One region of the Enterococcus eurekensis genome, then DNA from elsewhere that is predicted to be linked to it. Evidence: a T-box and tRNA genes for the amino acid it is inferred to sense, from the RefSeq annotation. Region 1 holds a T-box; the other holds one or more tRNA genes.
What was found. A T-box is a leader RNA that pairs with one kind of tRNA and senses whether it is charged. The one in region 1 lies ahead of leuS (leucine--tRNA ligase), so its partner is inferred to be a tRNA-Leu.
Positions count from the first base shown of each region.

Region 1 (3,427 bases):
TTTCATTCCAAGCAATCGCAGCATCTAATGGACCCATGAACATTTCATAAAGTCTTAGAGTATCAGCACCATATTTATTTACAACGTCGTCTGGATTAATCACGTTACCGCGAGATTTAGACATTTTTTCGTTATTTTCGCCTAAAATCATTCCTTGGTTGTAAAGTTTTTGGAATGGCTCGCTTGTTGGAACCACACCGATATCGTATAAGAATTTATGCCAGAAACGAGCATAAAGCAAATGCAATACCGCATGTTCTGCGCCACCAATATAAATATCCACTGGTAACCAACGTTCTAATTTTTCGTAGCTTGCGATTTCATTTTTGTTATGTGGATCGATGAAACGTAAGAAGTACCATGAGCTACCTGCCCATTGTGGCATTGTATTTGTTTCGCGACGACCTTTCATTCCTGTTTCTGGATCAACAACATTTACCCATTCGGTAATATTTGCCAATGGTGATTCACCTGTACCACTTGGATGAATATCATCTGTTACTGGTAAACGTAGTGGCAATTCTTCTACTGGAACAGTTGTTGTTGTGCCATCTTCCCAATGAATTACAGGAATTGGTTCACCCCAATAACGTTGACGTGAGAATAACCAATCACGTAGACGGTAGCTGACTTCTTTTTTACCAATACCTTTTTCTTCTAACCATTCATTCATCGTTTGAATGGCTGTTTCTTTATCCATACCATTTAAGAAATCAGAGTTTATGTGTGCACCATCACCCACAAAAGCGGCTTCTTCAATGTTTCCACCTTCAAGTACTGGAATAATTTCAATATCAAAAGTTTTGGCAAAATCATAATCACGTTCATCATGTGCGGGCACAGCCATGATTGCACCTGTACCGTATGATGCTAAAACGTAATCTGAAATCCAAATCGGTACTTCTTTTCCGTTGACTGGGTTAATCGCATAAGCACCTGTGAAGACACCGGTTTTTTCTTTGACTAATTCTGTACGTGTTAAATCTGATTTTTTACTAGCTTCTGTAATATACGCATCAATCGCTGCTTTTTGCTCAGGTGTTGTAATTTCTTGAACTAAGTCAAGTTCTGGTGCTAGTACACAGTAAGTAGCACCGAATAATGTATCTGGACGTGTAGTGAAGACCGTAAAGTCTGCATCGTGGTTAGCAACTTTAAAAGTAACATTGGCTCCATATGAACGACCAATCCAGTTGCGTTGCATTTCTTTAATGCTTTCTGGCCAATCTAAATCATCTAAATCGTCGAGTAAACGATCCGCGTATTCCGTAATTTTTAACATCCATTGACGCATAGGTTTGCGGATAACTTCGTGATTTCCACGTTCACTCTTACCATCAATGACTTCTTCATTTGAGATAACTGTTCCTAATGCTGGTACCCAGTTAACGGCAACTTCCGCTTCATAGGCTAAACCTTTTTCATATAATTTTGTAAAGATCCATTGTGTCCATTTATAGTACTCTGGATCCGTTGTATTAATTTCACGATTCCAATCATAACTGAAGCCTAATGAATTGATTTGGCGACGGAAAGTTTCGATATTCTTTTTGGTAAATTCCGCAGGGTCATTCCCAGTATCTAACGCGTATTGCTCCGCTGGTAAACCAAAAGCATCCCAACCCATTGGGTGTAAAACATTGTAACCTTGGCTACGTTTCATACGTGATAAAATATCCGTTGCTGTATATCCTTCTGGATGTCCTACGTGAAGACCTTGACCTGATGGGTAAGGAAACATGTCTAATGCATAAAATTTTGGTTTTTCTGAACTGTCCGTTGTATTAAAGCTATTGTTTTTCGCCCAATACTTTTGCCATTTCTTTTCTACTTCTTTGTGATTGTAGTTCACGATAACATTCTCCTCTTCAAAAATAATAAAAAAGTCCTATAAAAAGCATAATTGCTCTTTATAGGACGTTAAAGACGTGGTACCACCTAAATTCACTAGTTATAAACTAGCCTCAACGTGTTAACGGTCGTCACCGTATCCAATCTACTAAGGTTCAATCGGATATGCACTCAAAGGCGAGTTCAAAAGATTCTATGTACATTTCCACCAACCATGTACTCTCTATATCAGAAGGGCTTTCTACTATTCCTTTTCAAATGTGTTTAATATTTGAACTTACGTGTATACTAGCAAATTTTACTAGGCTTTTCAATCCTTTTTTAAACTTTTAATGTTTGACCCACATAAATTATGTCTGATTTCAAATTATTTGTTGTTTTTAATTGTTGAATCGAAACACCGTAACGTTCAGAAATCGCCCATAAGCTATCACCACTTACCACTTTATGTGATTGATTGTTCGATGGCGTTACTGGTTTATTTTGAACTTGATTGTTTGCATTTGCTGTATTGGCTGTTGATTTCTTAATAATTAACTTTTGACCTGGGTGAATCAAATCACCTTTAATGTTATTTAAACTACGCAATTGATCCATTGAAATCCCATGATTATTCGCAATTAACCAAACCGAATCACCTGATTTTACCGTATACGTTTGATTACTTGTTGACGGTTTTTGACCTGTTCCCACATTCGTTGGTGGGGTTGGTTTCGCTAGATTCGTCAGCGGCGTTGGGTTAATGGTTAAACTCGTGCCTTTTTTGACAATTAACTTTTGACCTGGGTGAATCAAATCACCCTTGATGTTGTTCCAGCTACGCAATTGATCCATTGAAATCCCATGGTTATTTGCAATTAACCAAACTGAATCGCCTGATTTTACCGTATACGTTTGGTTGCTTGTTGACGGTTTTTGACCTGTTCCCACATTCGTTGGTGGGGTTGGTTTTGCTGGATTCGTCGGTGGCGTTGGATTCGTCGTTGAACCCGTGCCTTTTTTTACAATCAACTTTTGGCCTGGATAAATGAAGTCACCTTTGATGTTATTCCAACTACGTAATTGATCCATTGAAATCCCATGGTTATTCGCAATTAACCAAATTGAATCCCCTGATTTTACCGTATAGGTTTGATTACTTGTTGATGGTTTTTGGCCTGTGCCTACATTCGTCGGCGGATTTGGATTTTCAACTGGTGGTAACGGTGTTAACTCATCCGTTGCCCCTTTTTTAACAACTAGTTTTTGACCAGGGTGAATCAAATCGCCTTTAATGTTATTCCAACTACGTAATTGATCCATGGTAATCCCATGACGATTCGCAATTGACCAGACGGAATCCCCTGATTTCACCGTATAAGTTGCTGCCCCTTGGCTATTACTATTACCTGGATGGCTTGGCTGTTCTGGTACACTTGGTGTTGTCGGATTCCCCGTAGCCGGCGTATCAAAACGAGTTAATTGATACGCTTCGATAACGTTGTTTAATTTAGAAGCATAACTTGGATCTGTCGCGTAACGACCAGTTAACCAAGCTGTAGCATCACGATAGCTTGTCGTATTACTCTTCCAAGCG
Region 1 covers NZ_JBHSGT010000063.1:73,850-77,276, forward strand. Annotated here, with positions in the region: gene leuS (leucine--tRNA ligase) at 1-1,852, opposite strand, end outside; T-box leader at 1,911-2,119, opposite strand; gene ACFO3L_RS10610 (muramidase family protein) at 2,173-3,427, opposite strand, start outside.

Region 2 (3,427 bases), on a different contig from region 1:
TCGTTTCGTTGGTTAATTTCTTCTGATTCAAATTGCATCAATTGATCCATAGTAATATCTAATCGTTGACAAATTTGTTGCAAAATGACTACATTTGGCAATTCTTCATTATTTTCAACACGACTAATCAGGCTTTGAGCACAGATACCTTCAGCAAGCATCTTTTGCGTCATTTTTTGTGACTGTCGCAACTTTTTTAAAGTTTCCCCAAATGATTCCCGTTTTTTTATCATGCTCTACCCCTTTATTTCAAAATATGCGAATTTGCATTTTAAATTTACCATATTTTGTAACATAATACAAAAATAGAAACTATTTTAAAAATGTGCATCATACTAGACAATCGATTGGAGTGTTGTTCATGGAAACGCAAACAAACGTAACATTCAAGTGGGAAAATATCACTTTATTTGGTCTTATTGAGAAAGAATACGAAAATTCATTTTTAATTCAAGTTAAAGAGCCTTCTGCAGAAATCGTTGAAAAATATAATGGCAGAATGGTTATCAGTAAAAAGATTTGCCAAAAAACAACAAAATAATGAAGACTAAACAAAAAATAAAACCTGTCATTTCATGTTAAAACGTGAAAGACAGGTTTTTTTAGTTGAATAATTACTTTTGTTTATACGTTTCTAAAAAGCTACGCATCCGGACGGCCGTTGATTCTAATTGATCCATATTTGGTAAATAAACAATTCGGAAGTGATCTGGCGTCTGCCAATTAAAACCCCCACCATGTACTAATAAAACATGATGTTCATGTAAAAAATCTAAAACAAATTTTTCATCATCATAAATGTTAAAACGTTTAATATCAATTTTCGGGAAGATGTAAAATGCTGCTTTTGGTTTGACTGCTGACAATCCAGGAATATCGTTAATTGCCTTATAAATAAATTCCCTCTGTTCATAAACACGACCACCCGGTAACATCAACGCATCGGCACTTTGATGGCCACCTAGAGCAGTTTGAACGATTTGTTGCGATAAAACGTTGGAACATAAACGCATGGAAGACAACATATTCAAGCCTTCAATATAGCCATTAATATTCGATTTATCGCCACTAATTGCCATCCAACCAACACGGAAACCCGCGACACGATGTGATTTAGATAAACCACTAAACGTCACAACTGGTCGATCAGGTGCTAAAGCTGCAATATGATGGTGCTTGTGCCCATCCATTAGTAAACGATCATAAATTTCATCTGAAAAAATAATTAAATCAAACTCTCGAGCGATTTTGACAATTTCTTCTAAAATTTCCTTTGGATAAACTGCTCCTGTCGGATTATTAGGGTTAATTAAAACAATTGCTTTTGTTTTCATTGTAATCTTCGAACGGATGTCTGCAATATCAGGATTCCATTCACTTTGCTCATCACAAATATAGTGAACGGCTTTTCCACCTGCTAAGGAAATGGAAGCTGTCCAAAGTGGGTAATCAGGCATTGGGACAAGGACTTCATCTCCGTTGTTACATAAACCTTGCATCGACATAGTGATTAATTCACTCACACCATTTCCCGTATAAATATCATGTATTGATAAATTTGGAAATTTTCGAACTTGGTAGTATTGTTCTACTGCTTTTCTAGCAGAAAAAATACCTTTAGAATCGGAATATCCTTCTGACTCTCTTACATTCAAAATCAAATCACGCACAATTTCATTCGGTGCTTCAAATCCGAAAGTCGCGGGATTACCGGTATTTAATTTTAAAATACTAATCCCTTCTTCTTGCATTCGATCGGCTTCTTCCAGAACCGGTCCACGAACATCATAACTTACCCCATCAAGTTTTGTTGACTTTTCAAATTTTCTCATTGATTTTCCCTCTTTCAATCCCATTCGATGATTCCTAGATCAACGCGTTAAACGATTTCTATTATAGCAATTTTTTTTAGTCGCATGTTAATCTTTTTTCTAAATATTCTTATTCTTTTAAGAAATATTTAGAAAAAACATTCGGATTATCAAACTTCATATTGACAACTCTGTTATTTATCGGTAATATTTTGTTATTCGCGGTCGTGCTGGAACGGCAGACAGTCACGGTTGAGGGCCGTGTGAGGAAACTCGTGTGGGTTCAAATCCCATCGACCGCATCGTTTAGAGAATAGCTTATACAGCTATTCTCTTTTATTATGGATTGAATAGTAAAAACAGACGAAACATGACCCTTAACATTGATTAGGATCCCTTTCGTCTGTTCTTTTAACTAAAATAATTTCTTTCAGTTAAATCGTCGCGTTCTTGTTCAATCATTCCCTTTAGTGAACGATCAAGGCTCATTTTTTTCTTTTTAGGTTTCTCCCCAGTATCTTCAACTGATTGCTTTGAAGCAAACTTTTGAACACTTGGATCTTCGTCGTTGCGCTCTTGATATGGAGTCACATCGGTATCAAATAACAAGTAACTTCCTTCCGGTTTTTCCATCGATTTTAACAATTGATTTTCTGTAATTATTGCATCTTGTGCATCTGGAATAATTGATGCCGGAATGTATTTAGGAACAAAATAGGCTCTCCCAGAATATTGACGTTTGACAGACGGTACCGTTTCAGATTTTTTCTCTTTAACTAAATAGGAAGCTTGCTTCGGTCCTTCACCAAAAAACTGCTTTTTACCGGTCTTTGTCACTTCCATCTCAACTCTCTTTGAGTAGTCTGGTAGATTCGAACGATGGCGTTTCAATTCCTCTTTTTGACGAATTGACTGACCCGCTTTATTTGCAGTACTACGATTCGAACGACGCAAGTCTTTAATTTCAGCTGGATTTGTTTTTCTTGAATAAAAAGGTGTTTCACTCTCTTCCGTTAAAATCCAATTCTCTTCACTTGAAAAAAGATTTCTTTTTTCCGCTCTTTGAATTTTGACACCTTCTTCATCTGAATAGGCTGGAAAACGAGTGTGTGTTCGTTTAATTTCTTGGTTGTCTTTCATCTCACTCATCCTTTAAAAGATTTCCTTTATCTTACCACACTTTCTCTACAAGCAAATAGTTTTTTTAAGTATGCTTTCACACCTGTCCTTCTAAAATATGATAACTCAATCCTTCCAATTTTACATTTTCTAGCTGCCTATTAATGGCTTTAGCCACTGAAACTGGACTCGTTGTAAAGCTTAAAGGTTCCGTTATTTGATAGCTAGAATCTAGGGGATTTACAACCAACGCTTGATAAACACTTCCTAATGTACGTGCAATTCCAAACAGCCCTAAGTTGTAAAATAAGTGAATCTCACCTTCTATTAAAACTTCACTCGTTTTTCTTAATGCAATCCATTTTTGACAAATGGTAAAAAGCGTTATATTTTGTTCTTTCCAAGGAAAAAATTTTCGATTTTCCGGATCTTTTCCACCTGTTAAACCTGCCTCATCCCCGTAATAAATGCAAGGAACACCAATAAAGAAAAAAAGC
Region 2 covers NZ_JBHSGT010000056.1:67,998-71,424, reverse strand. Annotated here, with positions in the region: gene ACFO3L_RS09330 (helix-turn-helix domain-containing protein) at 1-233, opposite strand, end outside; gene ACFO3L_RS09325 (DUF2187 domain-containing protein) at 362-541, shown strand; gene ACFO3L_RS09320 (pyridoxal phosphate-dependent aminotransferase) at 615-1,832, opposite strand; tRNA gene ACFO3L_RS09315 (tRNA-Leu) at 2,033-2,113, shown strand; gene ACFO3L_RS09310 (hypothetical protein) at 2,223-2,951, opposite strand; gene ACFO3L_RS09305 (glycoside hydrolase family 13 protein) at 3,028-3,427, opposite strand, start outside.
Region 2: it encodes a tRNA-Leu, which carries the amino acid that the T-box ahead of leuS (leucine--tRNA ligase) is inferred to sense. The anticodon was not compared.